2 regions of the Kitasatospora sp. NPDC085464 genome follow, and region 2 is predicted to be linked to the other one. Evidence: riboswitches for the same ligand, from Rfam matches in the RefSeq annotation. Region 2 holds a riboswitch; the other holds the start of a gene.
What was found. A riboswitch is a leader RNA that binds a small molecule or an ion and turns the genes downstream of it on or off. The one in region 2 is predicted to bind thiamine pyrophosphate.
Positions count from the first base shown of each region.

Region 1 (14,880 bases), on a different contig from region 2:
GGCGAAGGCGGGCTGCTGCTGGGTCTGCCACTGCTGCTGGTCGTAGCCGCCCTGGTAGGCCGTGGCGGCATACGGGTCCTGGGCCTGCTGCTGCGGCTGCTGCTGCTCGTAGTAGGCGGGGGCGTAGATGCCGTCCTGGGCGAGTTCCTGCATCTCGAACGCGGCGGTCTGCTCGACCTGCGGCTCGTCCTCGGGCGTCGGCGTCGGCTCGAAGGCCGGGGGCTCCTCGACGGCGCTGACCTCGCCGATCCGCTCCTCGGCGACCACGGCCGCCGCCACCGCGGCCCCGCCGCCGGTGAGGGCGCCGAGCAGCGGCACCTTGGCGAGCGGGCCCGGCAGGCTGCCGTCGGCCTTCCGCAGGGACCAGCCGTCGCGGTAGCCGCGCTTGACCGACAGCGTGACGAAGGTCTGGCCGACCGCGAACAGCGCCGCACCGGCCCCGATCACCACGACCGACCCGGCGCCCATCCCGCCGGCCACGCCCAGGAAGCCGACCAGGGCCAGGACCCGCCAGTGCACCGGCGCCCGGTTCTGCAGCAGCACCTCGGCGACCAGCCAGAGCGCCACCACCGCCAACGCGGCGTACAGCAGCAGGTATCCGATGCCCATCCGCCCGCTACCTCCAGTCGCGTGCCCGCACGTGTCCGCCGCGGGTGTGCGGCGACTGTACCGGTTCAACGGCCGGGGTACCGCATCGCGTTCCCGGCGCACCCGGTACCGACCGCACACGACCGAGCCCGCCACCGTCGGGACGGTGACGGGCCCGTGAACGCCCGGCGTCAGCACGCCGGTCGCAAGGACCACCCGGACGACCGGACCCGCCCTGCTCGGGCCGGCCGCGGGACCTCAGCGCTGGTGCAGCCCGAGGTTCTGGTAGATCTCCAGCGTCGCCGTCGAGTGGTTCAGCGTGATGAAGTGCAGACCGGGCGCGCCCTCGGCGAGGAGCCGTTCGGCCATCGCGGTGGCGTGCTCCATGCCGACGGCCCGCAGCGCCGCCGGGTCGTCGATGGCCGCCCGCAGGCGGGCCTCCAGGTCGGCCGGGAAGGCCGAGCCGCTGAGCTGCGGGAAGCGCTCCAGCTGCTTGGCGTTGGTGACCGGCATGATCTCCGGGATGATCGGCGTCTCGCAGCCCGCGGCGATCACCCGGTCGCGCAGCCGCAGGTAGTCGTCCACCTCGAAGAACATCTGGGTGATCGCGTAGTCGGCCCCGGAGCGGATCTTCGCCACGAAGTGCCGGATGTCGTCGTCCCAGTTCGTCGAGCGCGGGTGCATGTTCGGCGAGGCCGCGACGCCGACGCAGAAGTCGCCGATGCCCTTGATCAGCTCCACCAGCTCGTACGCGTAGGTGACGCCGTCGGGGTGACTGACCCACTCGCCCATCGGGTCGCCGGGCGGGTCGCCCCGGACCGCGAGGACGTTGCGCACGCCCTGGTCCGCGTACTGGCCGATGATGTTGCGCAGCTCCGCGATCGAGTGGTCGACGGCGGTCAGGTGCGCGACCGGCGTGAGCGTGGTCTCGGTGGCGATCCGGCCGACCATGTTGACCGTGCGCTCGCGCGAGGAGCCGCCCGCGCCGTACGTCATGCAGACGAAGTTCGGGTCGAGCGGTTCGAGTCGACGGATGGCGTCCCAGAGCTTCTGCTCGCCGACCTCGGTGCGCGGCGGCATGAACTCGAAGGAGAAGGAGCGCTTGCCGGCCGCCAGGAGCTCGCGGACGGTCAGTGCGCGATCCGCTCTCGTGGAAGCGATTCCGAGTGCCATGCTGGCAGGCTATCCGGCCTTCGAGGAGACCGGACAACTCGGTTCCACGGATTGAGACAACTGATGGACGGCATTCCGATTGGCCCCCGCCGTCCCTTCCGGGCCCGTCGCACCGCGTCCGCCGACCCCGTCGCACCACCCCCGCGGGCCCGCTCGCACGCCCGTTCCCGGCCGCCCCGCTACGCTTGCTGCACCCCAGAGAACCAGCGGAGCCCCATCGTGACCTCGTCCAGCACCCGGCCGGCCAACCCCATTGACGTGGAGGACGTCCGCACACGCGTCAACGCCGCGCTCGCCGCGTTCATGGACGGCCAGTCCGCGCTGCTCGGCAAGATCTCGCCCCAGCTGGTGCCCGCCTCCGACGCGCTGCGCGACTTCCTGCTGGACGGCGGCAAGCGGCTGCGCCCGGCCTTCTGCTACTGGGGCTGGCGCGCCGCCGGCGGCCCGGCCACGCCCCCCGGGGGCGACGGGATCGCCAACGCGGCCGCCGCCCTGGAACTGCTCCAGGCGAGTGCCCTGGTGCACGACGACCTGATGGACCGCAGCGACACCCGCCGCGGCCTGCCCTCGATCCACCGCCGCTTCGAGGCGCTGCACCGCGACAGCGGCTGGCGCGGCGACCGCGAGCAGTACGGCGCCTCGGCCGCGGTGCTGCTCGGCGACCTGCTGCTGATCTGGTGCGACGAACTGTTCCTGCGCTCGGGCCTGGAGCCGGCCGCCGTCCTGGCCGCCAAGCCGGTGTTCGACCTGATGCGCACCGAGGTCATGCTCGGCCAGTACCTGGACGTGCTGGAGCCGGTGGCCGGCGACTCGACGGACGACGGCGCGCTGGACCGCGCCCGGACGGTGCTGCACTACAAGTCCGCGAAGTACACCATCGAGCGCCCGCTGCAGGTCGGCGCGCTGCTGGCCGGGGCCGGACCGGAGCTGGTGGACGCCCTCGGGGCGTTCGGGCTGCCGCTGGGCGAGGCCTTCCAGCTGCGGGACGACCTGCTCGGCGTGTTCGGGGACCCCGCGGTCACCGGCAAGCCGGCCGGGGACGACCTGCGCGAGGGCAAGCGGACGCTGCTGGTCGCGCACGCGATGCGCGGCCTGCCCGCCGCGGACGCCCGGCACCTGGACGAGCGGCTCGGCGCGCCGGACCTGGCGCCCGAGGAGGTCGCCGGGCTGCGCGAGCTGGTCGCCCGCAGCGGCGCGCCCGAGCTGGTGGAGGGCCGGATCGAGGAGCTGATGCGGCAGTCGCTGGCCGCCCTGGCGGCGGCCCCGCTGGTGGACGAGCGGGCCCGCGGGGTCCTGCTGGCGCTGGCCGAGGCCGCCACCGTCCGCAAGTACTGAGGACGGCGGCGGCCCGGGATCAGCTGGACCGCACGCGGCGGGACAGCTCGGCGGCGGCCGCCCGCGGATCCTCCGCGGCGGTGATGGCCCGGACCACGACGATCCGGCGGGCACCGGCGGCCAGCACCTCGTCCAGGTTGCCGAGGTCGATCCCGCCGATGGCGAACCACGGACGGTCGGTGGCCTGCTTCGCCGCGTACGAGACCAGGCCGAGGCCCGGTGCCGGGCGGCCCGGCTTGGTCGGGGTCGGCCAGACCGGGCCGGTGCAGAAGTAGTCCACTCCGGGCTCGGCGATCGCCGCGTCCACCTCGGACTCGGCGTGGCAGGACCGGCCGATCAGGACGTCCTCGCCGAGGATCGCCCGGGCGGCCGGCACCGGCAGGTCGTCCTGGCCGAGGTGCAGCACGTCCGGCCGGGCCGCGTGCGCGACGTCGGCGCGGTCGTTGACGGCCAGCAGCTTGCCGTGCCGGCGGCAGGCGTCGGCGAAGACCTCCAGGGCCGCCAGCTCCTGCTTGGCCTCCAGCCCCTTGTCGCGCAGCTGGACGACGTCCACCCCGCCCGCCAGCGCCGCGTCGAGGAACTCGGCGAGGTCGCCCTGCTCCCGGCGGGCGTCGGTGCACAGGTAGAGGCGCGCGTCCGCCAGGCGGGCGCGCAGCGTGTCCGCGGCCATCAGATCAGCATCGCCTGGGCACGGCGCTTGACCTCGGTGCCGCGGTTCTCCCGCAGCGCCTGGATCGGGCTGCCGGGCAGCGACGGGTCCTCGGTGAAGAGCCACTCCAGGATCTCCACATCGTTGTACCCGCAGTCGCGCAGCACGGTCAGGGTGCCGGACAGGTGCTTGACCAGCCCCTGGCCGTCGATGAACGCCGCAGGGACCTGCAGCGACTTGTTCGGGCCCCGCCGGATGGCAATCAGCCCGCCGCTGCGGACCAGGTCGCGCACCTCGGTGACCCGCACCCCCCACTGCTCCGAGATGTCGGGGAGGTACATCCACTCGGGGACCAGGGCTTCAATCTTGCTTTCGATCTCACTCACGCCACCAGACTGCCACCTCCGCGGCCTGCCGCGCACCAGCCGCTACCCCGCGACGGCCGACTTCAGCGGCACCGCCGGGTCCGCGGCGCGGGCCGGGTCCAGCGCCGTACCGCGCTCGATCAGCTTCCGCCCCTGGGTGAGGTCGCGCGGCCGGTCCACGGTCAGCAGCGCGCTCGGCACGCCGCCCCGCAGCCACAGCACCGCCCAGGAGTCGTCCTGCGGACCGCCGCGCCACAGCACCTCGTCGCCCTCGGCGTGCCGGCCCGCGTACTGGACCATCCGCCCGAACTGCTCCGACCAGAAGTACGGCACCGGGTCGTACGGCGGCGCGTCCGCGCCGAGGACGGCGGCGGCCACCGCCTCGCCGGACTGCAGCGCGTGGTCCCAGTGCTGGACGGCGAGCCGGGCCCCGGCCCGGGCCGAGGGGTAGCTGACGCAGTCGCCGGCCGCGAAGACCCCGGGCAGGCCGGTACGCAGCCGCGCGTCCACCACGACGGCGCCGGAGCCGTCCAGCTCGACGCCGGAGCCGGCCAGCCACTCGGTCGCGGGCCGGGCTCCGATGCCGACCACCACCTCGTCGGCGGGCAGGTGCGAGCCGTCCGCCAGCAACACCGCGCCGGGCTCGACGGCGGCCACGCCGACCCCGCAGCGCAGGTCGACGCCGGCCTCGGTGTACCAGGCGGCCATCGCCGAGCCGATCACGGTCGGCAGCGCGCCGGGCAGCGGCGCCGCGCCCGCCTCGACCACGGTCACCTCGCAGCCCGCCGCGCGGGCCGCGGTGGACACCTCGGCGCCGATCCAGCCCGCGCCGACCAGCACCAGCCGCAGACCGGGGCGCAGCAGCGCGCGCAGCGCCAGCGCGTCGTCCAGGGTGTGCAGCAGGTGCGCCCGCTCGGCACCGGGCAGGGCCCGCGGGACGGCGCCGGTGGCGATCACCAGCGAGCCGTACGGGAGGTCGCCGCCGTCCGTGTGCAGCACTCCGGGGGTGAGGCCGGCGGCCCGGACTCCGGTGCGGACCTCGATGCCGAGGTGCGCGTAGTCGATGTCCAGGGCGGTGCTGTCGCTCTTGCCGAGCAGCACGTCCTTGGAGAGCGGCGGCCGGTCGTACGGCGCGTGCGGCTCCTCGCCGACCAGCGTGATCCGCCCGCGCCACCCGCCCTGCCGCAGCTTCAGGGCGCACTGCGCCCCGGCCAGCCCGGCTCCGACGACGACCACCTGATCCGTTCCGCTCAGCTCTGCCACGCCCGTCACTGTACTCAGCACCACGCGGCGGCCCGGGGGCCGTCCCACCCTTCGTACGGCCCTTCGGCCGCCCCCGGCCCCGGCGTTATGGTGGGGACACCATCACGGGAGCCCGGCGAACCGGGCTGAGAGGCGGGCTGGCACGGCCTGCGACCGTCCGAACCTGATCCGGGTCATACCGGCGAAGGGAGAAGAGCAGCTTTGACACGCATGCCATCGGACGTCCGCGCCGACGTCCTGGTGATCGGCGGGGGCATCATCGGCCTCGCCGTCGCCTGGCGGGCGGCGCAGCGCGGGCTGCGGACCGTCGTGGTCGACCCCTCCCCCGGCGGCGGGGCGGGCCTGGTCGCGGCCGGGATGCTCGCCCCGGTCACCGAGCTCCAGTACGGCGAGGAGCCGTTGCTGCGGCTCGGCATGGCCTCCAACGAGCGGTACGCGGCCTTCGCCGCCGAGCTCACCGAGGCGAGCGGCGGCCAGGACACCGGCTACCGGCGCTGCGGCACGATCGCCGTGGCGCTGGACTCCGACGACCGCGAGGAGCTGCGCGAACTACACGCCTTCCACCAGCGGCTCGGCCTGGACTCGACGTGGCTGACCGGCCGGGAGGCCCGCAGGCTGGAGCCGATGCTCGCCCCCGGTGTGCGCGGCGGCCTGCACGTCGCGGACGACCACCAGGTGGACGGCCGGCGGATGCTCGCCGCCCTGCTGCCGGCCGGGGAGCGGGCGGGTGTCGTCGTCCGGCCCGCCGGGGCGGTGGAGCTGCTGGTCGAGGGCGGCCGCGCGGTCGGCGCCCGGCTGAGCACCGACGAGACCGTGACCGCCGACCAGGTCGTCCTCGCCGCCGGCCCGCACAGCCACCGGCTGGCCGGTCTGCCCGAGGGCGTGCTGCCCGCGATCCGCCCGGTGAAGGGGCAGGTGCTGCGCCTGCGCGTCCCCGACGCCTTCCGGCCGTTCCTCTCCCGCAACGTCCGCGCCGTGGTGCGCGGCCGGCACGTCTACCTGGTGCCGCGGGAGAACGGCGAGCTGGTGATCGGGGCGACCACCGAGGAGCAGGGCTACGACACCACCGTCACCGCCGGAGGGGTGTACGAACTCCTGCGCGACGCGCACGAGTTGGTCCCGGGGATCACCGAACTCCCGCTGGCGGAGACCTCGGCCGGGCTGCGTCCCGGCTCGCCCGACAACGCACCGCTGCTCGGCCCGACCACCCTTCCCGGGCTGATCGCCGCCACCGGCCACTACCGCAACGGCGTGCTGCTCACCCCGGTGACCGCCGACCTGCTCTCCGAGTACCTGGCCACCGGCGAACTCCCTGAGCTTGCAAGGCCGTTCACCCCCACCCGGTTCTCCCCCGACCGCTCCACCACGAAGGCCCAGGCATGACCGAGACCGCACCGACCGGATCCGCACCGGCCGAGACCGCACCCGCCGCGACCGCGACCGCGACCGCACCCACCGAGCCCGCGCCGCGCGGATCCGCGCGGGCCGGGACGGCGCCGACCGGGATCGTCCTGACCGTCAACGGCACGCCCCGCGAGCTGCCCGCCACGACCACCCTCGCCGAGCTGGTGGCCACCGTGAGCCGGGCCAACACCGGCGTCGCCGCCGCCCTCAACGAGGCCGTGGTGCCCCGCAGTTCGTGGTCCGAGACGCCGCTGAGCGCGGGCGACCGGATCGAGATCCTCACCGCCGTGCAGGGAGGCTGAGATGGCCGACGACCTGCTCACCATCGCCGGGACGGCCTTCTCCTCCCGGCTGATCATGGGCACCGGCGGCGCGCCGAGCCTGGAGGTCCTGGAGCGCGCGCTGCTCGCCTCCGGCACCGAGCTGACCACCGTCGCGATGCGCCGGGTCGACGCCTCCACCCAGGGCTCCGTCCTGGACGTGCTGACCCGCAACGGCATCCGCGTGCTGCCCAACACGGCCGGCTGCTTCACCGCCGGCGAGGCCGTGCTGACGGCCCGGCTGGCCCGCGAGGCGCTCGGCACCGACTGGGTGAAGCTGGAGGTGATCGCCGACGAGCGGACCCTCCTGCCGGACCCGATCGAGCTGCTGGACGCCGCCGAGACCCTCGTCGACGACGGCTTCACGGTGCTGCCGTACACCAACGACGACCCGGTGCTGGCCCGCAAGTTGGAGGACGTGGGCTGCGCCGCCATCATGCCGCTGGGCTCGCCGATCGGCTCCGGCCTCGGCATCCGCAACCCGCACAACTTCCAGCTGATCGTGGAGAGCGCGGGTGTCCCGGTGATCCTGGACGCGGGCGCCGGCACCGCCTCCGACGTCGCGCTGGCCATGGAACTGGGCTGCGCCGCGGTGATGCTGGCCTCCGCGGTGACCCGGGCTCAGGAGCCGGTGCTGATGGCCGAGGCGATGCGGCACGCCGCCGAGGCGGGCCGGCTCGCCCACCGCGCCGGCCGCATCCCGCGCCGCTTCCACGCCGAGGCCTCCTCCGCGATGGCCGGCCGCGCCGACCTGGACACCCGGGAACGACCGGCGTTCTGAACGCCCGGCGCCCCGGGCGGGCGGCGTGTCACAAGCCGGGCACAGCCGGGCCCTGAGGCGGTGTCCCCAGGGTCCGGCCGCCCGGCCCGGCACTAGACTCGCCGGGTGGACATGGCACTGCACGACCCCCTGATCGGCACCCTGCTCGACAACCGGTACCGGGTCGAGCAGCGCATCGCCACCGGCGGGATGTCCACCGTCTACAAGGGCACCGACACCCGGCTGGACCGGGTGGTCGCCCTCAAGGTGATGCACCCGGCGCTCGCCGGCGACGAGGGCTTCACCGCCCGTTTCATCCGCGAGGCCAAGGCGGTCGCCAAGCTCACCCACCCCAACGTGGTCAACGTCTTCGACCAGGGCGCGGACGGCGGAAACGTTTTCCTCGCCATGGAGTACGTCCCCGGCCGCACCCTGCGCGACCTGCTGCGCGACCGCGGCGCGCTCTCCGTCCGGGCCGCCCTGGACGTCCTGGAGCCGGTGCTCGCCGCCCTGGGCGCCGCCCACCGGGCCGGACTGGTCCACCGCGACGTCAAGCCGGAGAACGTGCTGATCACCGAGGGCGGCCTGGTCAAGGTCGCCGACTTCGGCCTGGTCCGGGTGCTCGGCACCGCCGACGGCGCGCCCACCTCGGCCGACACCGCCACCGGCGGCACGGTCCTGGGCACCGTCTCCTACCTGGCCCCCGAGCAGATCCTCCCGGACGCCCCCACCGACCAGCGGGTCGACGTCTACGCGGCCGGCATCCTGCTGTACGAGATGCTGACCGGCCGCCGCCCGCACACCGGCGACAACCCCGTCCAGGTCATGTACAAGCACCTGCACGAGGACGTCCCCGCCCCGTCCCTGGTCGCCCCCGCGGTCGGCCCCGAGCTGGACGCCATAGTGGCCGCCGCCTGCGCCCGGGCCGCCGACGGCCGCCCGTACGACGCGGTCGAGCTGCTCGCCGCGCTCCAGCGGGCCCGCCGCACCCTCACCCCGGCCGAGCTGGACGCCGAGCCGCCGGCCTCCACCCGGCCCAGTCCGCGCTACCCGACCAGCGAGCCGACCTCGGTGATCGAGCCGCTGCCGCAGCCCGCCGACGCCCCGCCGACGGAACGCACCAGCGTGCTGGACGTGCCGCCGGAGCTGATGGACCAGCTGCTCACCGAGCCGCGCCCGTACGACGAGCCCGCCCCGGTGCGCGAGCGCCGGCCCGGCGTGCTGCGCCGGATCCCCCGCAAGGCGGTGATCTGGGCCGCCGCGCTGACCGCGCTGGTGCTGGCGGTCGGCGGCGCCACCTACGGGCTGTCCGAGGGCTTGTACGGCGCGGTGCCCGGGGTACTCGGAAAGGACCGGGCCGAGGCGCAGCGGATCCTGGACAAGGAGGGCCTGCACGGCAGGTTCGTCGAGGCGTTCAGCGAGTCCGTCCCGTCCGGGCAGGTGATCTCCACGGACCCCGGGGTGGGGGCGCGCGCCCGCCGCAGCGACAGCATCACCGTCACCGTCTCCAAGGGCCCCAAGCGGATCGCGGTGCCGGACGTCGTCGGCAGGAGCGCCGCCGACGCCGCGGCGGCCCTGGCCGGCGCCCAGCTGTCCAGGGGCAGTGTGACCGAGACGTACGACGACACCGTGCCGGAGGGCTCGGTGATCAGCAGCTCGCCGGCGGCTGGCCAGCAGCTGCAGGAGAACGCCGCCGTCTCGCTGGTGGTCAGCAAGGGCATGGTGCCGGTCCCGAACGTCACCGGGCTGACCAAGGACGAGGCGCAGAAGGCGCTGCAGGCGGCGGGCTTCACGATGCAGACCACCGGCTGGGACGTGTTCGGCGCGGTCAAGGTCAACGGCCAGTCCCCGGCGGCCGGCGAGCGGCGCCCGCAGCACAGCCCGGTGACGGTCAGGTTCTCGCTCTTCTAGCCGCTCCCGGCGGTCCGCCGCGGCCTCCGGGCGGCTCGCCGCGGCCCCGCCGGACGGGCTCAGCGCAGCGGGCCCTCGCCCGGCTCCTCCTGGTAGGAGTACCGCTGCTCGCGCCAGGGGTCGGCGAGGTTGTGGTAGCCGCGCTCCTCCCAGAAGCCGCGCCGGTCGGCCCGCATGTACTCCACCGCGCGGACCCACTTGGGGCCCTTCCAGGCGTACAGCTGCGGGACGACCAGCCGGACCGGGAAGCCGTGCTCGGCGGTCAGCGCCTCGCCGTTGCGGTGGGTGGCGAGCAGGGTGCGCGGGTCGGCGAAGTCGGCCAGCCGGAGGTTGGCGCTGTAGCCGTACTCCGCCCAGACCATCACGTGGGTGACGCCGGGGGCCGGGGGCACCAGGTCGAGCACCGCGGCCGCCGACACGCCCGTCCACTCGTTGCCGAGCACCGAGAACTTGGTCACGCAGTGCAGGTCCGCGACGACGGTGGTGCGCGGCAGGGCGTTGAAGGCCTCGAAGTCCCAGCTGTGCTTCTCCGCCGACGCGGTGGCGCCGAACACCTGGAGGTCCCAGGTCAGCGGCTTGAAGCGGGGTACCGGGCCGTAGTGCAGGGCGGGCCAGCCGCGTTGCACGCGCTGGCCCGGGGGGAGCCTCGGGTCAGACGGCTGCAGCGGTTCGTGTTTGGACTGACCCATGGATCCATGGTGACAGACGGCGGACGAGCCCCGGCGCGCGCCCCTTTGTGAGGATTCACGCCCCGCCCGTACGGGCCAACGGTCGGCCGCCGGCCTGCCCAATCCGCCGAAATCGGATATTCCGACACATGTCCTAGTGAGTGTGAACTTACTGGAATTTCCTCCCGCCACGGTGCCAGGATTCCCAGCGCAGGCCCCCCCAGGACGGGACCCACCCCAGGACGAGCGCAGGAGGCACCGCCATGCAGGGCGATCCCGAGGTCATCGAGTTCCTCAACGAACAGCTCACCGCCGAGCTGACCGCGATCAACCAGTACTTCCTGCACGCCAAGATGCAGGAGAACTTCGGCTGGACGAAGCTCGCCAAGTACACCCGGCACGAGTCCTTCGACGAGATGAAGCACGCCGAGACGCTCACCGACCGGATCCTGTTCCTGGACGGGCTGCCCAACTACCAGCGGCTGTTCCACGTCCGGATCGGCCAGACGGTCCAGGAGATGTTCGAGGCCGACCGCCAGGTCGAGGTCGAGGCGATCGACCGGCTCAAGCGCGGGATCGTGGTGATGCGGGCCAAGAACGACGTCACCTCGGCGAACATCTTCGAGGACATCCTGGCGGACGAGGAGCACCACATCGACTACCTCGACACCCAGCTGGAACTGCTGGCGAAGCTGGGCGAGCCGCTCTACCTCGCCCAGCTGATCGAGCAGCCGGAGTCCTGAGGCCTCAGGCCGCGCGCAGCGGGAGCACCGGGGCGATCGGGCCGGAGGCGGGCGCCGGCGCGGCGGGCGCCGGCGCGGCGGGCGCGGGCTGCGGCTGCGCGGGCTGCGGCTGCGGGTCGGCGAGGCCGAGCTTCGCGGCCAGCCGGGCGGTCGGGCAGGGCCGGGCGCCGTGCTCGCCGAGCAGCGCCTGGATCCGGCGCACGCAGGACCCGCAGTCGGTGCCGGCCTTGCAGCCCTTCGCTATCTGGCGGGGGGAGCTGGCACCCCCGTCGATCGCCTTCTTCACCTGGTCCTCGGTGACCGCATGGCACATGCACACGTACATCGCGGTCTCTCCCGGGGTGAAGCGTCGAGTGGATCTTGACTAAGGCTTGCCTTAGCTCACTAAGCCTCACCTTACCCGGCGATCCGGGTACGAAAAAGCCCCTCCGGGCTCGGGAACCCCGAAACCGGAGGGGCTTTCGTCACATCCGGCCCGGGGGCCGGCCGTGCGCGGGGATCACTGCCCCCGGTACATCTCCGCCACCAGGAACGCCAGGTCCAGCGACTGGCTGCGGTTGAGCCGCGGGTCGCAGGCCGTCTCGTAGCGCTGGTGCAGGTCGTCCACCATGACCTCGTCGCCGCCGCCGACGCACTCGGTGACGTCGTCGCCGGTCAGCTCCACGTGGATGCCGCCCGGGTGGGTGCCGAGCGCGCGGTGCACCTCGAAGAAGCCCTTGACCTCGTCCAGGACGTCGTCGAAGCGGCGGGTCTTGTGGCCGCTGGAGGCCTCGAAGGTGTTGCCGTGCATCGGGTCGCAGATCCACACCGGCTTGGCGCCGGAGGCGGTGACCTTCTCGACCAGGGTGGGCAGGTGCTCGCGGATCTTGCCCGCGCCCATCCGGGTGATGAAGGTCAGGCGGCCGGGCTCGCGCTCCGGGTCCAGCTTCTCGATCAGGGCGAGCGCCTCGTCCACCGAGGTGGTCGGGCCGAGCTTCACGCCGATCGGGTTGCGGATCTTCGAGGCGAACTCGATGTGCGCGTGGTCCAGCTGCCGGGTGCGCTCGCCGACCCACACCATGTGGCCGGAGACGTCGTACAGCTCGCCGGTGCGCGAGTCCACGCGGGTCAGCGCGGTCTCGTAGTCGAGGACGAGCGCCTCGTGCGAGGAGAAGAACTCGACGGTCTTGAACTCCTCCGGCGCGACACCACAGGCGTTCATGAACGCCAGGGCGTTGTCGATCTCCCGGGCCAGCTGCTCGTAGCGCTGGCCGGCCGGCGAGTTGCGGACGAAGTCCTGGTTCCAGGCGTGCACCTGGCGCAGGTCGGCGTAACCACCGGTGGTGAACGCGCGCACCAGGTTGAGCGTCGCGGCGGACGCGTTGTACATCCGCTTCAGGCGCTCCGGGTCCGGGATGCGGGACTCGGGGGTGAACTCGAAGCCGTTCACCGAGTCGCCCCGGTAGACCGGCAGGGTCACACCGTCGCGGGTCTCGGTCGACTTGGAACGCGGCTTGGAGTACTGGCCCGCGATCCGGCCGACCTTCACCACCGGCACCGAGGCCGCGTACGTCAGCACGGCGGCCATCTGCAGCAGGGTCTTCAGCTTGTTGCGGATGTGCTCCGCCGAGACACCGTCGAAGGCCTCGGCGCAGTCACCGCCCTGGAGGAGGAAGGCCTCCCCGCGCGCCACGGCTCCGAGCCGGGCGCGCAGCTGGTCGCACTCGCCGGCGAAGACGAGCGGCGGATAGGCGGCGAGCTCGGCAAGGGTCTTGCGCAGAGCCTCTTGGTCCGGCCATTCAGGCTGCTGCGCCGCGGGCAGGGACTGCCAGGAGTGGGCAGCCCTCGAAGTGTCAGTCGTAGCGGTCACACGGCCAAGGCTACGGGGTGACACGAGCGATTCGTGACCATTGCCCGAGGGGTGAGACACATCTCGGACAAAGGCGTGAGCCCGCTCACCCGTCCTGCCGAATCCGCTACGCTCGACCCATGCACGCGCCGCACAACCACTCCTGGTGGTGGGCCTCCCCCAAGGGTGGCCCACCGATCGCGCGTTCCTAGACGAACACGACGGCCGCCCCTCGGGGCGGCCGTCGGCGTCTGAGCAGACGGCCCTCCGGGAGCGGAACCAGCACCGCCCTCGCCATCCACCCGGAAGGAAGCCGTACCGTGACCACCGCCACCGACCTGCTCACCCGTCTCACCGCCCCCGGCGCCCCCGCCTTCGCCGTGCTGCACCGCCGCACCCCCCGCCTCGCCCCGGACACCGTCGAGGTGCTGCTGGGCACCGTCGGCAGCTACGAGCACCTCGCCGACCTCCCGGTGCCCGACGGCGTCCCGGCCGGCGGCTCCCCGGTGCACGACCTGCTCGCGCTCGTCCCGTACCGGCAGATCCGCGAGCGCGGTTTCGAGGCACACGACGACGGCACCCCCTTGCAGGCCCTCGCGGTCACCGAGCAGCACGTTCTCCCGTTGGCCGAATTCACCTCCGCCCTACCGCAGTTGCCGGTGACACTTGCCGGTGGCGCGTTCGACGTGGACGACGATTCGTACGCCTCGATCGTCCGCCGGGTGATCGAGGAGGAGATCGGCAACGGCGAGGGCGCCAACTTCGTGATCCGGCGCGACTTCCACGCCGTCCTGGAGGACTTCGGGCCGGAGCTCGCGCTCACGCTGTTCCGGCGGCTGCTGGAGCAGGAGCGCGGCGCCTACTGGACCTTCCTGGTGCACACCGGTGACCGCGTCCTGGTCGGCGCCTCCCCCGAGGTGCACGTCCGGCAGAGCGGCGGCACCGTCGTGATGAATCCGATCTCCGGCACCTACCGCTATCCGGCGGGCGGCTCCGACATCGACTCGCTGCTCCAGTTCCTGCACGACCCGAAGGAGTTGGAGGAGCTCACCATGGTCGTGGACGAGGAGCTCAAGATGATGTGCACGGTCGGCGACCTCGGCGGCCAGGTGCTCGGGCCCCGGCTCAAGGAGATGGCCCACCTCGCCCACACCGAGTACGAGCTGCGCGGGCGCACCTCGCTGGACGTCCGCGAGGTGCTCCGCGAGACGATGTTCGCCGCCACCGTCACCGGCAGCCCGGTCGAGAACGCCACCCGGGTCATCCGGCGCTACGAGCCCTCCGGGCGCGGCTACTACTCCGGTGCGCTCGCCCTGATCGGACGTTCCGCCAGCGGCGGGCAGCTGCTGGACTCGCCGATCTGCATCCGCACCGCCGACATCGACCCGGCCACCGGCCGGCTGGTCGTCCGGGTCGGCGCCACCCTGGTGCGCCACTCCGTCCCGGAGTCCGAGGTCGCCGAGACCCACGCCAAGGCCGCCGGGGTGCTCACCGCGATCGGTGCCCGGCCGGCACCCGCCCGGCTGCCCCACCCCACCGGCCCCCGGCTCGCCGACGACCACCGGGTACAGACCGCGCTGGGCGCCCGCCGGGCCGGCCTCGCGCCGTTCTGGCTGCGGATGCAGACCCCGGCCCAGGTCACCGAGACCGAGCAGACCCTGGTCGTGGACGGCGAGGACACCTTCACCTCGATGCTCTCCCACCTGCTCGGCTCGCTCGGCCACCGGGTGACGGTCGTCCGCTACGACACGCCGGAGCTGCGCGCACTGGTCGCGGCGCACCGCGGCCCGCTGGTGCTCGGCCCCGGCCCCGGCGACCCGGCCCTCGCCGACGACCCCAAGATGGCGGTGCTGCGGCCGATCGTCGCGGACGC
Region 1 covers NZ_JBITTM010000012.1:86,755-101,634, forward strand. Annotated here, with positions in the region: gene ACIGG8_RS12935 (hypothetical protein) at 1-609, opposite strand, end outside; gene metF (methylenetetrahydrofolate reductase [NAD(P)H]) at 847-1,761, opposite strand; gene ACIGG8_RS12945 (polyprenyl synthetase family protein) at 1,981-3,096, shown strand; gene thiE (thiamine phosphate synthase) at 3,116-3,766, opposite strand; gene ACIGG8_RS12955 (Rv2175c family DNA-binding protein) at 3,766-4,131, opposite strand; gene ACIGG8_RS12960 (NAD(P)/FAD-dependent oxidoreductase) at 4,174-5,382, opposite strand; TPP riboswitch at 5,468-5,580, shown strand; gene thiO (glycine oxidase ThiO) at 5,584-6,756, shown strand; gene thiS (sulfur carrier protein ThiS) at 6,753-7,079, shown strand; gene ACIGG8_RS12975 (thiazole synthase) at 7,081-7,878, shown strand; gene pknB (Stk1 family PASTA domain-containing Ser/Thr kinase) at 7,990-9,768, shown strand; gene ACIGG8_RS12985 (sulfite oxidase-like oxidoreductase) at 9,828-10,457, opposite strand; gene bfr (bacterioferritin) at 10,700-11,179, shown strand; gene ACIGG8_RS12995 (bacterioferritin-associated ferredoxin) at 11,184-11,504, opposite strand; gene ACIGG8_RS13000 (class II 3-deoxy-7-phosphoheptulonate synthase) at 11,679-13,028, opposite strand; gene ACIGG8_RS13005 (anthranilate synthase family protein) at 13,328-14,880, shown strand, end outside.
Region 1: another riboswitch for thiamine pyrophosphate. It lies ahead of thiO (glycine oxidase ThiO); the one in region 2 lies ahead of ACIGG8_RS34140 (purine-cytosine permease family protein).

Region 2 (14,880 bases):
GTCACGTCGGGATCCACCACCACGGCCCCGGCCGGGAGGCCCTGCGCCAGTCGGTCCGTCAGATCACCCATCGCCGCCTCCGCTCGCCGCCCGACCAGCTCCCCCTCCGCACTCTGCCCGCGTGCCGGGAGAGGGGCAAGTGGGCCCCGGGCGGCGCGGGACGGGGAGGGACGGGGGAGGGACGGGGAGGGACGGGGAGGGACGGGGAGGGACGGGGAGGGACGGGGGAGGGACGCCCGCCGGGCCGCAGGAGAGCAGCAGGAAGGCACCCGGGCCGGGGCTCCGGCGGGCGTGGCAGCGGGCGTTCCCGGGCGCAACCCGCACACCCCGGTCACGGGTCACGCCCGCCGGAGGGTGGGGCCGGCCAGGGCGGTCAGGCCGGCGGTGCCGGCGGCGAGGGCGCAGAGGAGGGTGGGCAGGGTCGCGCCCGCCGTGTCGGCGAGCACGCCCAGCAGCGCGTTGGCGAGCACCAGGGCCCCGCTCTGCACGAGCGTCAACAGCGCCTGCACACGGGACAGATGGGAGTCCGGCGCGCCGGCCGCCACCAGCGGTCCGAGGTGGCAGGCGAAGAGCCCGGAGCCGACGCCCGTCACCGCGCTGCCGGCCACCGCTGCCGCCGGTCCCGCGGCCAGCGCCAGCAGCGTGACCCCCACGGACGCCGTACAGAGCCCGGCCGCCGCCCCGACGCCCGCCCTGGGCAGCCCGCCCCGCCAGGCGATCAGACCTGCCACCGCGAGCACCCCGGCCGCCTGTCCGCCGGTGACCAGCCCCGCCGTGCCCGCCGTCCAGCCGTGCGCCCGGGCGAGCAGCGGGGCGAGGAGTGACATCACCGGCAGCAGCGCCCCGGCGGCCGCGCCGGTGAGCAGCAGCGCGGCGCGCAGCAGCGGGTCGCGCAGGGCGAGCCGGACGCCGGACGCCGCCTCGCGCAACAGGCCGGCCGGCGCGTCGGACGGCGCGGCCGACGGCGCGGCCGCCCCCGGCCGGAGCCGCAGCAGGACCAGCAGGACGACCCCGAAGCTCGCCGCGTCCGCCACCGCCGCACCGGGCAGCCCGCCGACGGCGACCAGCAGGCCGCCCAGCGGCGCCCCGAGCAGCGCGGCGCCCTGCCCGCCGGCCTGGCGCAGGGCGAGCGCCCGGGGCAGCCGGTCGGCGGGCACCAGCCGGTTGGGCATCGACCCGCTCGCCGGGAGGTGGAAGGCGTCGACGGTCCCGATCACGGCGGCCGCCGCGACCAGCAGCCACAGCGGCGTGCCGCGGCTGCCCGCCACCAGCGCCAGGGCGGCGGTCGCGACCAGCATCACCGCGTCCGCGGCGAGCATCACCCGGCGGGCGCCGACCCGGTCCGCGACCGCGCCGCCCAGCAGCACCAGGGCCGTCCGGGGCACGGTGATCGCGGTCAGGACGAGCCCGGTCGCCCCGCCGCCGTGCGCGGACGTGGCCCACCCGAGGGCGAAGTACAGCGCGGCGTCGCCCAGCAGTCCCGCCTGGGTGCCGGCCAGCCACAGCAGGTAGGGCCGGGGCAGCGGCGACCGCACGGCAGCCCGGGGAACGGTGGCGTCGGGATCGGCGGCCTCGGGAACGGCGGCCGCGGGATCGGCGGCGGTGGGAACGGCGGCCTCGGTCATGCCGGGCGACGCTAGGACCCTCGACCCGGTCGAGGGCAAGCACGGTCCACCGGCCGAGCGACCGCCTCGACCTCCACCCCGGGCGTACCGCCCCCGGCCCGTAAGCCCGCGGCCACAGCGGCCGGTTGGGCCGCCGCGACGACCGGGACCGGTGCCCGCAAACGCAGAGGGCGGGTGCCGACTCGATGTCGGCACCCGCCCTGAGCAGGTGGTTCTCCTACCGGCGGAGAGCGTGGGATTCGAACCCACGGTGACGGGTCACGCCACGACAGTTTTCAAGACTGTTCCCTTAGGCCGCTCGGGCAGCTCTCCAGGCGGAGGTCAGCCTAACGGGTCCGGCGGGGTTCGGCGCACACGGTTTCGCGGCGTCGCGGGTCAGCGGGCGGGGGTCACTGGTCGCCGTCGCGCTGGCCGAGGGTCACCTTGGTGGTGAGGGTCTGGCCGTTGCGGGTGTACTCGACGTCGACGGTCTCGCCGGGCTTGTGCGTCCAGATCCGGCTGACCAGGGCGGGGCCGTTCTCGATCGGCACGCCGCCGAGCTTGGTGATGACGTCGCCCGGCTTGAGGCCGGCCTTGTCGGCCGCGCCGCCGGGGGTGACGGCCGGCTGGCCCTGGATGTCCTTGGTCTGGATCTGCGCGCCGTCGCCCTTGTAGTCGTCGTTGCGCAGCACGTCGAGCTTGGCGTAGACGGGCTTGCCGGTCTTGATCAGGGTGTCCGCGACCCACTTGGCCTGGTTGATCGGGATGGCGAAGCCCAGGCCGATGCTGCCGGCCCGGCCGTTGGCCGAGGCGTTGGACTGGATCGCCGAGTTGATGCCGACCACCGCGCCGCCGGAGTCGAGCAGCGGGCCGCCGGAGTTGCCGGGGTTGATCGAGGCGTCGGTCTGCAGGGCGTTCATGTACGAGGCCTGCGAGCCGGTCTCGTCGCCGGATGCGACCGGGCGGTCCTTGGCGCTGATGATGCCGCTGGTGACGGTGGACTCCAGACCGTACGGCGCGCCGATCGCGACGGTGGCGTCGCCGACGTTGACCTTGTCGGAGTCGGCCAGCGGCAGCGGGGCCAGCTTGCTCTTCGGCGGGTTGTCGATCTTGATGACGGCGACGTCGTAGCCCTCGGCGTGGCCCAGCACCGAGGCGTTGTACGAGGTGCCGTCGGCGAACTTGACGGTCAGTTTGCCGCCGTTGAGGGTCGGCGCGACCACGTGGTTGTTGGTGAGGATGTGGCCCTCGGTGTCGAAGACGAAGCCGGTGCCGGTGCCGGACTCGCCGTTGCCCTGCGCCTTGATGGTGACGACGCTCGGCAGCGCCTTCTGCGCGATGGCGGCGATCGAGCCGGGGGCGGGCTCGTTCTTCTGGGTGTCGCTGGCCTGGACGGTGGTGCTGCGGTGGTCGTCCGCGGAGCTGCTGCTGCCGTTGCGGTCGGCCACGGTGACGCCGACGGCGCCGCCGGCCACCCCGGCGACCAGCGCGACGGCCGCGATCACGGCGACCAGACCGCCGCGCTTCTTGCGCGGGCCGCCGCCGGTCGGGCCACCGGGGTAGTCGGCCGGGTAACCCAGCGGGCCGGACGGGCCGCCGGGGTGGCCCGCGCCGCCGGAGGTGGCGTCGTGGGTCGGGCCCCAGCCGCCGAGCGGCTGGCCGGCGCCGAACGGGTGGTGGCCGTGTGCGCCGGGCGCGGCCGGGGTGCCGGGGGCGGATGCGGCGGCGTACGGGTCGTGCGCGCCGGCGGCGGGGACGCCGTGGGTCGGCGTGGCGTACGGGTTGGCGGCCGGCGGCAGCACCGGGGCCGCGGGAGCGGCCGGCGCGGGCGGCAGGACCGGCGGCGGCGCGTCGATGTACCCGGTGGCCGGGTCGACGGCGGGCTCCTCGGCAACCGGCGCGACGGGTGCGGCAGCTGCGACGGGTGCGGCGGGCGCCTCGGCCGGTGCCTGCGGCGCGGGGACCTTGGTGAAGGCCACGGTGGGCTTGTGCCCGCCCTCCGGCGCGGCGGCCTCCGGGGCCGGCTCCGACCCCGTCGGCTCGGCCGCGGACTCGGGCACCCGGCTGAACGCCATGGTCGGCTTGTGGCCGCCCTCCGCCGGAGCGGCACCGGCGTGGGCCGCGTCCGCCGGAGCGGCGTCGACGGCGTCGGCCGCCGCCTCCGGCTCGGTGACCCGGCGGAAGGCCATGGTCGGCTTGTGCCCGCCCTGAGCGGGGCCGTCGGGAGCCGACTCAGCCGCCCCCTGGCCGGCGGGCTGCTCCCCCTGCGGCCCGGTGGGCCCAACCTCGCGCTCGGTGCTCACGGACGACCTCCATAGCTGGCAGAACCAAGGACCATAGTTTTTCGCATTGTCGATTCGATTGCCGTAAGGACCCCTCTGAAGAACTCATAAGAATCCTTAGCCGGTGCCGACGGCCGGGGGCTCCCCTCCCCGCCTGGCGTCCCGCGATGCGGACCGCGCACGCCGTGGCCTTGGGCGTTCGCCCCCCTGCCGGTTAGCCTGTCGCTCCAAACTGACACGCGGGAGCTTGGACCGACCAGGCTGAGAGTGCGCATGTCGACCGTACGCCACGCGAGCGAGGCGCACGGTCGAGGGGGCGCAGACCGCCGGAACCTGTCCGGGTAATGCCGGCGTAGGGAGTATCGGCCATGCCGTCTGCTTCGCCATCCTCTTCTTCGGGTGCCCCCGGCTCCGGGGACTTCCCCGCCCCCGCGGATTCCTCCGGCCCCGTGGCCGGCACGGGTGCCGCGACCGCCGTCCTGGACCGCTCCGAGCGCCTCGAACGCGTCGAGGCGCCGCTGGTCCTGGACACCGAACCGCCGCGCACGCTGCGGTTCCGCGACCACTTCGCGCTCTGGATGAACCTGGGCGTCAGCCTGATCGGCTTCTCCACCGCCGCCACCGTGCTCGGCGCCCCCGGCAGCGAGCTGTCGCTGGCCGCCGCGGTGACCGCGATCGTGGTCGGCACGGCCGTCGGCACCGCGATGCTCGGCGTGGCCGCGCTGATCGGCGCCCGGACCGGCGCCCCCGCGATGGCGAACCTGCGCGGGCTGTTCGGCACCCGGCTGTCGTACCTGCCGACGGTGCTGAACATCGTCCAGTGCATCGGCTGGGGCGTCTTCGAACTGCTCACCATCTCGGCGGGCGCCCAGACCGTCGCCCACACCACCGGCTACCGCTGGCTGTTCGTGCTGCTCGCGGGGGCTGTGACCACCGCGCTGACGATCTGGCCGCTGGGCTCGATCGCGGTGCTGCGCCGCTTCGTGGCCGGCGCGGTGGCCGTGGCGATGGTGTACTTCACCGTCCAGCTGGGGCGTCAGGGCGTGCCGGACCCGGGCGCCGGCAACTGGCACGGCTTCCTCGGCGCGACCGACGCGATGATCGCGGTGTCGGTCTCCTTCGTCCCGTTGGCCGCCGACTACACCCGGCACTCGCGCACCGCGCGCTCGGCGTTCTGGGGCAGCTTCTCCGGGTACACGATCGCCCAGGTCTGGTGCTACGTGCTCGGCCTGATGGCGCTGCTGCAGTCCGGCGGCGACCCGGACAAGATCTTCGACTCCTTCCTGGGCGTCTGGGCCGGCTGGCTGTTCCTGCTGGTGCTGGTGCTGCGCGAGACCGACCAGTCCTTCGCCAACGTGTACTCGACCGCGATGTCGGTGCAGAACCTGCTGCCGAAGGTGGACCGCCGGATGCTGAGCGGCGGGATCGGCGTGCTGACCACCGTGCTGGCACTGCAGATCGACAAGTTCACCGACAGCTACTACAACTTCCTGGGCCTGATCGGCTCGGTGTTCGTGCCGCTGCTGGCGGTGCTGGCGGTGGACTTCTTCCTCGGCGCCGGGCGCCGCGGCTGGAACCTCGCCGAGGACGCGCCGGGCCGCTGGACGATGCTGCTGCCGTGGGTGCTGGGCTTCGCGGTCTACCAGTTCATCGCGCCGACCAAGGTGGCGGACTGGTGGACGGACTTCTGGACCTCGGCCCAGGACGCCCTGCACTTCACCCCGCAGGAGTGGACCTCCGCCTCGCTGTTCGCCTTCCTGGTGCCCGCCCTGGCCACCTGGGCGCTCACCCCGCTCTCCCGCCGCACGGCGCGCTGACACCCCGCGCCCCGGGGCCCGGCGCGCCGTCACCCGACGCGCCGGGCACCCCTCGCGCGGGCGCACGACGACCCTCGCGCGGGCGCCGGGCATCCCCCGCGTGGACGCCCGGCGACCCCCCGGCAACCGGCAGACGGCCCCACAGGTTGGGGCCGTCTTCGCCTCCCCGTCACCTCCGCCGCCTATCGTTGGCCCTGTGACCAGCCCAGACCTGTCCTCGGCGGCGGCGCGCACCGCGGTGCCCGTCCAGGTGATCGCCCACCGCGGTTCCTCCCACGCCCTGCCCGAACACACCCTCGCCGCCTTCCGGCGCGCGCTCGACGAGGGCGCCGACGCGGTGGAGTGCGACGTCCGGGTGACGGCCGACGGCCACCTGGTCTGCGTGCACGACCGGCGGATCGGCCGGGTGTCCAACGGCCGGGGCACCGTCTCGGCGATGACGCTCGCCGAGCTGGAGGCGTACGACTTCGGCGCCTGGAAGACCGGCCGCCCCAGCACCGACCCCGAGCTGCGCGGCGTGCTCCGGCTGGAGCGCCTGCTGGAGCTGGCGGTGGACTGCGGCCGCCCGGTGGACCTCGCGATCGAGACCAAGCACCCGGTGCGCTTCCGCGGCCTGGTGGAGGCCGAGCTGCTGCGGATGCTGGAGCGGTTCAAGATCGGCGCGGCCCGGGAGAACGACCGCCCGTCCGCCCGGATCATGAGCTTCTCCTCGGTCGCGCTGAACCGGGTGGCCGCCGCCGCGCCGGAGTTCCGGCGGGTGTTCCTGTTCGAGCGGGCGCTGCCGCTGGTCGGCCGACTGCGCGAGGGCGCGGCGCTGCCGGGCGGGGCGCGGATCGCCGGGCCGGGCATCGAGCTGGTGCGGGCCCGCCCGCAGCTGGTGACCCGGCTGCGCGAGCTGGGGCACGAGGTGCACGTGTGGACGGTGGACGAACCGGCCGACGTCGAGCTCTGCCTGGAACTCGGTGTGTCCGCGATCATCACCAACCGGCCCGCCGAGGTGCTGGCGCAGCTCGGCAGGTGATCCGCCGACGCACCGACGGCCGTGCCGGTGCGGACTGATCGGTCTGGTCGGCAGTCAAACCTTCCGCGCGCGATATTGCCGGAATTCCTTGCCCCGGGCGACAGAGGGTGAGCACGGAATGACCTCCGGTCGACCGTCCGTCGCCGTGCTCGAAATGGGCTCGCGGGATCGTCCGGTGCTCGTTTCCGACGCATTACCAAGGGGCATCTCTCCCTCGGCATACGCTGAAGGAGGTCCGGGGGTGGCGTTGATGGTGGCGCGTGAAGTGCCGACTTCATCGACCATGGCAGTGCCGCACGGCCCAGCGAGTGTCGGGGTCGCACGGCGCCGACTGCGTCGAGATCTGGGCGACCGGCAGATACCCGAACCGGTCATCGATGATGCCGTACTGATCCTTTCCGAACTGTTGAGCAATGCGTGCCGGTACGCCCGTCCGCTCGGCCCGCTGCCGGCGCTCGGGCGCAGCGCCCGAGCCGAGGTGCTCGGGCAGGTGCTGGTCGGCGTGCCGTCCGTTCCGTCCGGCCCCTCCGTGCCGTCCGGGGCGCACGCCGCGGACGGCGGCCGGGAGCACGGCGAGGGCACGGACGAGCCGGACGGCGGTGTGCTGGTCCGCTGGCAGATGCACGCCGACGGCGTGCTCACCCTGGAGGTCACCGACGGCGGGGCGGCCACCCGGCCGCTGCCCGCCAGTCCCTCGCTGACCTCGCGCGGCGGCCGCGGCCTGGGCATCGTCGACCGGCTGGCCAGCGACTGGGGCGTGCGCGACGCGCCCGGCGAGGTGACGGTCTGGGCGGCGCTGCCCGCCCGCAGCCGGCACGCCCGGCGCACCGGGGGCGACGCCCGCAGCGCGTAGGGCCCGTCCTCGCGCCCCCGGTGCCGGCGCGCCCCGGCGCGTTCGCGCGCGCCGGGGGTAGCGCGGGTGCCGGAGGAACGTCAGTAGGCTTCCCGGGACACAGGACCACCGTTCCCGGGAGAGCCGCACCATGGGCAAGAAGGCCGCCAAGAAGGCGCCGCAGCGTCAGTCCACCACCGCCGTCACGGGCGAGATCCCCGTGGTCGGGGCCCGAGAGGACTGCCCCTGCGGCTCGGGCCGCCGCTACAAGGCCTGCCACGGCCGGGAGGCTTCGCACGCGGTGCAGGAGCTGGTGCACCGCCCGTTCGAGGGCCTGTCGGGCGAGGCCGACTGGGTGGCGCTGCGCGAGCTGGTGCCCGCCGCCACGGTGCCGCTGACGCTGGCCGCCGGGGTGGCCGAGGGCGCCAACGGCGAGGTCCCGTCGGTGACCCTGGCCACCGTGCTGCCGCTGGCCTGGCCGGCCCTGCGCCGCCAGGACGGCTCGATCCTGCTCGGCCTGCAGACCCAGTCCTCCTCCGGCGACCTCAGCCGCGACCTCGGCGACGCCCTGGAGCTGGCCCTGGCCACCGAGCCGGGCACCCCGGTGCCCGCCCGCCGGACCGTGCCGGGTGGGCGCCGCCTGCAGGACATGCTGGACGCCACCGCCGCGTTCGCGCCCGCCGTGCACACCGGCTTCGAGTTCTGGCTGGAGGACGCCGAGACCGCCACCGGCGAGGTCGCCGCCTCCCTGGAGCGCGCCAACGCCTCGGCCATCCCGACCGAGAAGCTGGCCGGTGTCGACGCCGCCTACTGGTGCGGCACCCCGGACAAGAACCACCTGCGCTGGGTGATGACCGTCCCGGAGGAGCAGCTGCTGGACGCGCTGGCCCGGCTGAACGCCGCCGGTGAGGCCTCGCTCGGCCCGGACACCCGCCTGGTCGGCTCGTTCCGCGCGCACGGCCTGACCGTCCCGGTGTGGGACCTGCCGCTCGCGATGACCGCCGCCGACTGCGAGAAGCCGGCCGCCGAGTTCGGCGAGCGGCTCGCCGCCGTCCTCGCCGACACGACCCCGCTGACCGCCGAGGAGCGTCGCGCCCGCGCGAACCTGGTGAACCGTCAGGTCACCCTGAACTAAAGCGCGCAGGTTCCGCGTGATACGCGTCACATTGTCGCGGTGAACGCGCAATTTCCGGGCGTGGAGGGCGTCTTGGAAATTGGCGCGGGCGCGGATCCTTGTTACTGTCTAAAGAGTCCGGCCGCTGGTGCATCCCCCGTCGCCAGCGGCCGGATCTTTTGTTTTTCCGGCGGGCCGCGTGGATCACCGCGGATCAGTACGCCGAGCGGCCGCTGTCCAACCGGACCGTCGCATCGACCAACTCGCCCAGCAGCGGCCCGACCTGCGGCAGCCAGACCCCGCCCACCCCCGGTCGCGGCGCCAGCACCCAGCGCACCCGGCCGGCCGAGCCGCCGGGCGGCAGCGGCAGGAAGCCGCCCGGCCCGTGATAGCGCAACGATCCTGGCACCCAAGGGAGTTGGGCGAGCATCTCGCCGAGCGCATCCAGCGAGTACGGGGCCACCAGCAGCGCGTAGCGGCCCGGCATCGCCAGCACCGGGCCGAGCGGCATCCGCAACGCGCCCAGGTAGGCCAGCGCCCGCGCCCCGGCCTCCGCGGGCAGGCTGACCGCCGAGACCGTGGAGCCGGTGGCGGCCAGCACCGTCGCGTCCGGGCTCTGCCGCTCCCACCACCAGCGCACCATCCGGGCGTCCGTGGTGGCGGCCAGCAGCGAGGGGTCGTGCGGGTGCACGCCGGGGACGGTGCAGTCCCGGTCGCCGCAGGAGCAGCGCCCACCGCTCAGCACGGTGCCCGGCACCACGGGCCAGCGGTGGTCGACGGCGGCCGCCAGGGCCGCGGCCAGTCGGGCGGCACGCTCCTCCGACCGGTCCTTCGGGTTCTCACGCATGGCGCTCGTTCCTTTCCCTGACCGCTCGGCTCGCTCCGCTCCGTCGACATCCGTCGGGATCCTCCGCGCGGGCCCGCCGCGGCACGGCCCCGGGCGGTGCGGAGCGGGCGGCAATGCGGACGGGGCGGCTACGACGAGGAGCACGGTGTGGAGCACGACATGAGAAGGGCCGTGCACTGGAAACAGCCCTTGGAACGAGAATCCCGTATGCGACCGGATGGACGCCGCCCGGGCGCGTTTGGTTCCACCGTACGAGTGAGAGACTTCCGGCCGACCCGGCTCCCGGGCGGCACGGGCATACGATCCGGACGGCCGCCCGGTCCGTCCCCTCGGTTCTGCCCGTTCGCGGCTCGCTCCATGCCTCCCGGTCCGACCGGCGCGCACACGAACCCCGCACGCCCTCCGACCGGGTCGCAATGGCCGTGGAACCGGCCACCGCGTCGTCCTGGATCTGGACATGCCCCGAATGGCCTGTGTAGAAGTGGTGGCATTGCTGTCGATCAATGACGAGTAGTAGCGAATCGAGGCGAAACACGCCCTTTGGCCGTGCTCGCTCCACATTGGCCGTACCTGGGGGTTTCGCATGGCACGTAGCACCGCGTCAGGAGTGGCGGCATGACCGAGTCCCACCCGCCGACGGCCCTCCCGTCGACGACGACCGCCGAGCCGGGCGAGACCGGCTGCGCAGGCGGGCTCACCGTCCTCGACCCGCCGGGACTCCCCGGCCCCGCCGACGCCCAGGACGGCCCCGCGGACGCACCGGGCGCACCGGACGGCCCGGCCGACGACCGCACGGCACCGTCCACCGCCGTGCAGGACCGTTTGGCCGGACGCCTGTCCGATATCACCGCCCTGCACGAGCACACCGAGCGGCTCGCCCGGGCCCGCGGCCTCGCCACCACCCTGGACACCCTCCTCGCCTCCGGCGCCGCCCTGCTCGGCGCCCGCCGCGGCGTCCTGGTCACCCGGATGCCCGGCGGCGGCCCCGGCCAGCCGGTCGGCCTCGGCCTCGACCGCGCCAGCCTCGGCGCCCTGGAGACCGTCCCGCCCGAGCAGAGCCTGCTCGGACGGCTGCTGCGCGAACGGGACCGGCCCGAGCAACTGCACTCCCCCGACCTCGCCGAGGATCCGGCCATCGGCGCCCGGCTGCGCGAACTCGCCGTCCACCTCGGCCTCGGCGGCGCCTTCGGCCTGCCGCTCGCCACCCCCGAGGACGGCCCGCTCGCCGCCGCCCTCTGGTTCTGGGACGAGCCCGCCGAGCCGACCGAGTGCCGGCGCGAACTGGCTCGCCACTACTGCGCGATCGCCGCCCCGCTGCTCGCCAAGCAGCTGGAGGCGGAACGGATCCGGCGCACCACCGAGGCGCTGCGCCGCGGCCTGCTGCCCGACCACCTCCCCCAGACCGCCGGGCTGCGACTGGCCGCCCGGCTCGTCCCGGCCGGGCTGGACCGCTCCTGCGGCAGCGACTGGTACGACGCGATCCCGCTGCCGGACGGCACCGTCGGCCTCACCGTCGGCTCCGTCTCCGGCGACGGCCCGGGCGCCGGCCCCGGCTCGGCCCCCGGCGCGGCCGCCGCGATGGGCCGGGTGCGGGCCGCGCTGCGGGCCTACGCGGTGCTGGAGGGCGAGGACCCGGTCTCCGTCCTGGGCGACCTGGAGCTGCTGCTCAAGACCACCGAGCCGACCCGCACCGCCACCGCCGTCTACGCCTGGGTGGAACCCGAGGAGCGCCGGGTCACCCTGGCCGGCGCCGGGCACTGCCCGCCCGTCCTGGTCGGCCGGCGCGGCGCCGAGTTCGTGGAGACCTCGCTGTCCGCCCCGCTCGGCATGCTGGCCTGCTGGGAGGCGCCCGGGGTGGAGTTCACCGCCGAGCGCGGCGACACCCTGCTGCTCTACACCGAGGGCCTGGCCCGCCGCTGCGGCCCGACCCTGCACGCCGGGCAGGCCAACCTGCGCCGGGCCGCCGCCGACGCCCCGCGCGACGTGCGGATCGACCCGGACCGGCTCTGCGCCCACCTGCTCGCCGTCTGCCCGGCCCCGGAGGCCGCGACGACGGCCACCGACGACCTGATGCTGCTGGCAGCCCGCTTCGAGTAGCCGCGCGCTCCCGCGCGTGCACACGTCTCCCCGAGGTCCGCAGGGCCCGGACGGAGGCACCCGGACCGGGCCCGGACGGATGTACCGGGCCCGAACCGACGAGCGACCGGGCGTCCGTACCATGGACGCACGGCCGCCCGCGCGTGTCGCGATCCGACACTCCCCCGAGGGGCGGCGGTACCACCCCCAAGGAGGCGTTGCACGTGACCGAGGACCGCACCCCCGCGGTGGCCGAGAACCCCGAGGCCGAGGGCGGCGACGAGCCGCAGGAGTTCAAGGGCCGCAAGAACGGGCTCTACGGCGAGATCTCCGACGAGCTGGCCGCCTCGATGAAGTCCGGCTGGGCCGACACCGAGCTGCACGGCCTCTCCCCGGTCGCGCAGGCCCCGTACGCGGCCGAGCGCCGCGCCAAGCTGTCCGCCGCCTACCCGGGCGAGCGCCTCGTCGTCCCGGCCGGCAACCTGCGGGTGCGCTCCAACGACACCGACTACGCCTTCCGCGCCTCCAGCGAGTACGTGCACCTCACCGGCGACCAGACCGAGGACGCGGTGCTCGTCGCCGAGCCGACCGGCGGGACCGGCCACGAGTTCGCGCTCTACCTGCTGCCCCGCTCGGACCGCGAGAACGGCGAGTTCTGGCTGGACGGCCACGGCGAGCTGTGGGTCGGCCGCCGGTACAGCCTGAGCGAGCAGGAGCAGCTGCTCGGCCTGCCCGCCCGCGACGTCCGCAAGGCCGCCGAGGAGCTGGCCGCGGCCGCCGGGGACTCCACCGTCCCCACCCGGATCGTCCGCGGCTACGACGCCGGCCTGGAGGCCGCGCTGGCCGACGCCCTCGACGCCGACAAGGACGCCGAGTTCAAGGAGTTCCTGAGCGGCCTGCGGCTGGTCAAGGACGAGTGGGAGATCGGCGAGCTGCGCGCCGCCTGCGACGCCACCGTCAAGGGCTTCACCGACGTGGTCCGCGAGCTCGGCCAGGCCGTCGCCACCTCCGAGCGCTGGATCGAGGGCACCTTCTGGCGCCGCGCCCGGGTCGAGGGCAACGACGTCGGCTACGGCACCATCGCCGCCGCCGGCCCGCACGCCACCACCCTGCACTGGGTCCGCAACGACGGCGACGTGCGCCCCGGCGAGCTGCTGCTGCTGGACGCGGGCGTGGAGACCCACACCCTGTACACCGCCGACGTCACCCGCAGCCTGCCGATCGACGGCCGCTTCACCGAGCTGCAGCGCAAGATCTACGACGCGGTGTACGACGCCCAGGAGGCCGGCATCGCCGCGGTGAAGCCCGGCGCCCGCTTCCGCGACTTCCACGAGGCCTCGCAGCGGGTGCTCGCCGAGCGCCTGCTCGCCTGGGGCCTGCTGGACGCCTCGGCGTACGACGTCGAGAAGGTCCTGGAGCTGGGCCTGCAGCGCCGCTGGACCCTGCACGGCACCGGGCACATGCTCGGCCTGGACGTTCACGACTGCGCCCACTCCCGCCGCGAGGAGCACGTCGACGCCCTGCTGGTGCCCGGCATGGTGCTCACCGTCGAGCCCGGCCTGTACTTCCAGCTGGACGACCTGACCGTGCCGGAGGAGTACCGCGGCATCGGCGTCCGGATCGAGGACGACATCCTGGTCACCGCCGACGGCAACGAGAACCTCTCGGCCGGCCTGCCCCGCCGCTCCGAGGACGTCGAGGCCTGGATGGCCTCGCTGGCCTGAGCCCGGCCCGAGGGCCTGGCTGAACCGGGTCCGAACCGGTCCGGACCCGGTCCGAGCCGCCGTACGCCGAAGGGCCCGGCCTCCCGAACCGCTCGGGAGGCCGGGCCCCGGTGCGTCCGGGGGGTCAGCGCTGGACGGTGGGCCGGACGGCGACGGTCGCACCGTGGTGGCCGTCCGAGTCCCCGCCGACCTGGATCTCCACCGGGCCGGCGCTTCCGGTCCGCTTCAGGCCGACCCGGAACGCGTACTCGACCGGGTTGCCCCGCAGGACGCCGACCAGCTCGGCCGGCGCCACCCCGAGGCTGCCGTTGCAGTCCGCGGTCACCTCGAAGGACTTCCACTCGTTGCCGACCTGGTGGTGTCCGTGGCCGTGGTGGCCACGACGGCGGGCGTCTCGACGGCGGGCGGCGCGGTGGCGGTCGGGGCGGCGGAGGGGGCGGCGGTGACGGCGCTCGGCGCGGCCTCGGTGGGCGTCGCGGAGGCCGCAGCCGGCGTGCTCGTGGCGGATCGGACGGCGGTGGGGGCGGGGGCGGCCTGGAGGGCGGCCTCCGAGGCGTCGCAGGCGGAGGCACCGATGGCAGCCACGACAACGAGCGGGATAACCTTCGTAATACGGGCGATAACGGACGCGTTCATGTGACAGTCCCCCCAGAGGACACAGTGCTGGTGATGTCGGATGCGCGGACGCCTTGCCTGCGTCCCGAGGAACCGGCCCGAGCCCCGGCCCCGCCGGCTCGCTCTCCCCGCCTCTCACCCTGATAGACGTCCATCCCGGCAGGGGGTTGCAGGTGGATCCGAAAGGTTTTCCGCAACCTCGCCCCGGAACGCCGAAAGACGCCGTGACCAGGGGTTTTCCTGGTCACGGCGCCTCTCGGCGGTCGCCGGTCGACTACCTCACGATGTTCTCGAAGGCGATCTTCTCGCCGATCACGGTCAGCGGGCCGCTGCCGTCGTACGGCAGCGTCGCCTGCATCCGAATCGGCATGATCCCCGGTCCGTCGGCAGGGTCGACGCTCATGCGGTACATCACCGTGTGGCTCGCGCCCGGCGCCAGGGGGAAGGCGGCCGCCTTGCCGGCCGTCGCGTAGTCCATGCCGCTTCCGGGCGACATGCTCACCTTGGTCCAGGTGCCACCGTCCTGGCGCTCCAGCGTGCCGACGTTCATCGGGATCGGGCTGTTCGGCGTCCCCGGGTAGGGGTCGGTGAAGACCAGCGGCTGGACCGCCGGCAGGTTGACCGTGCCGGTGTTCCGGTACGTCACCACGATGCTCACCGGCAGCGGGTCCTTGACGGACACCATTCCCCCCGGAAGTATCCCGCTGTACGTCACGGCGACGGTGTCGCGGTTCACCGCCGGGGGGTCCGGAGCCTCAGACGGCGCCGGCCCCGGCGCCTTGTGGCCGCTGACGTCCAGGCTGTTGACGATCGTCTGCAGGCCCGCCTGGTAGTCGTCCTTGAGGCCGCTCGCCGCCACGTACACCTGGTCCGAACTCAGGGCCCACATCTGGGACGTGAACGAGTCACCGGGCTTGCAGGTGGCCTTCCACTGGGTCTTGTCGCCCG
Region 2 covers NZ_JBITTM010000049.1:50,319-65,198, reverse strand. Annotated here, with positions in the region: gene ACIGG8_RS34160 (FAD-binding oxidoreductase) at 1-71, opposite strand, end outside; gene ACIGG8_RS34155 (MFS transporter) at 339-1,625, opposite strand; tRNA gene ACIGG8_RS34150 (tRNA-Ser) at 1,850-1,937, opposite strand; gene ACIGG8_RS34145 (S1C family serine protease) at 2,015-3,907, opposite strand; TPP riboswitch at 4,116-4,262, shown strand; gene ACIGG8_RS34140 (purine-cytosine permease family protein) at 4,336-5,703, shown strand; gene ACIGG8_RS34135 (glycerophosphodiester phosphodiesterase family protein) at 5,900-6,724, shown strand; gene ACIGG8_RS34130 (ATP-binding protein) at 7,131-7,577, shown strand; gene ACIGG8_RS34125 (DUF5926 family protein) at 7,708-8,691, shown strand; gene ACIGG8_RS34120 (bifunctional DNA primase/polymerase) at 8,885-9,517, opposite strand; gene ACIGG8_RS34115 (PP2C family protein-serine/threonine phosphatase) at 10,133-11,614, shown strand; gene ACIGG8_RS34110 (aminopeptidase P family protein) at 11,818-13,317, shown strand; gene ACIGG8_RS34105 (hypothetical protein) at 13,442-13,642, opposite strand; gene ACIGG8_RS34100 (hypothetical protein) at 13,639-13,902, opposite strand; gene ACIGG8_RS34095 (hypothetical protein) at 14,207-14,880, opposite strand, start outside.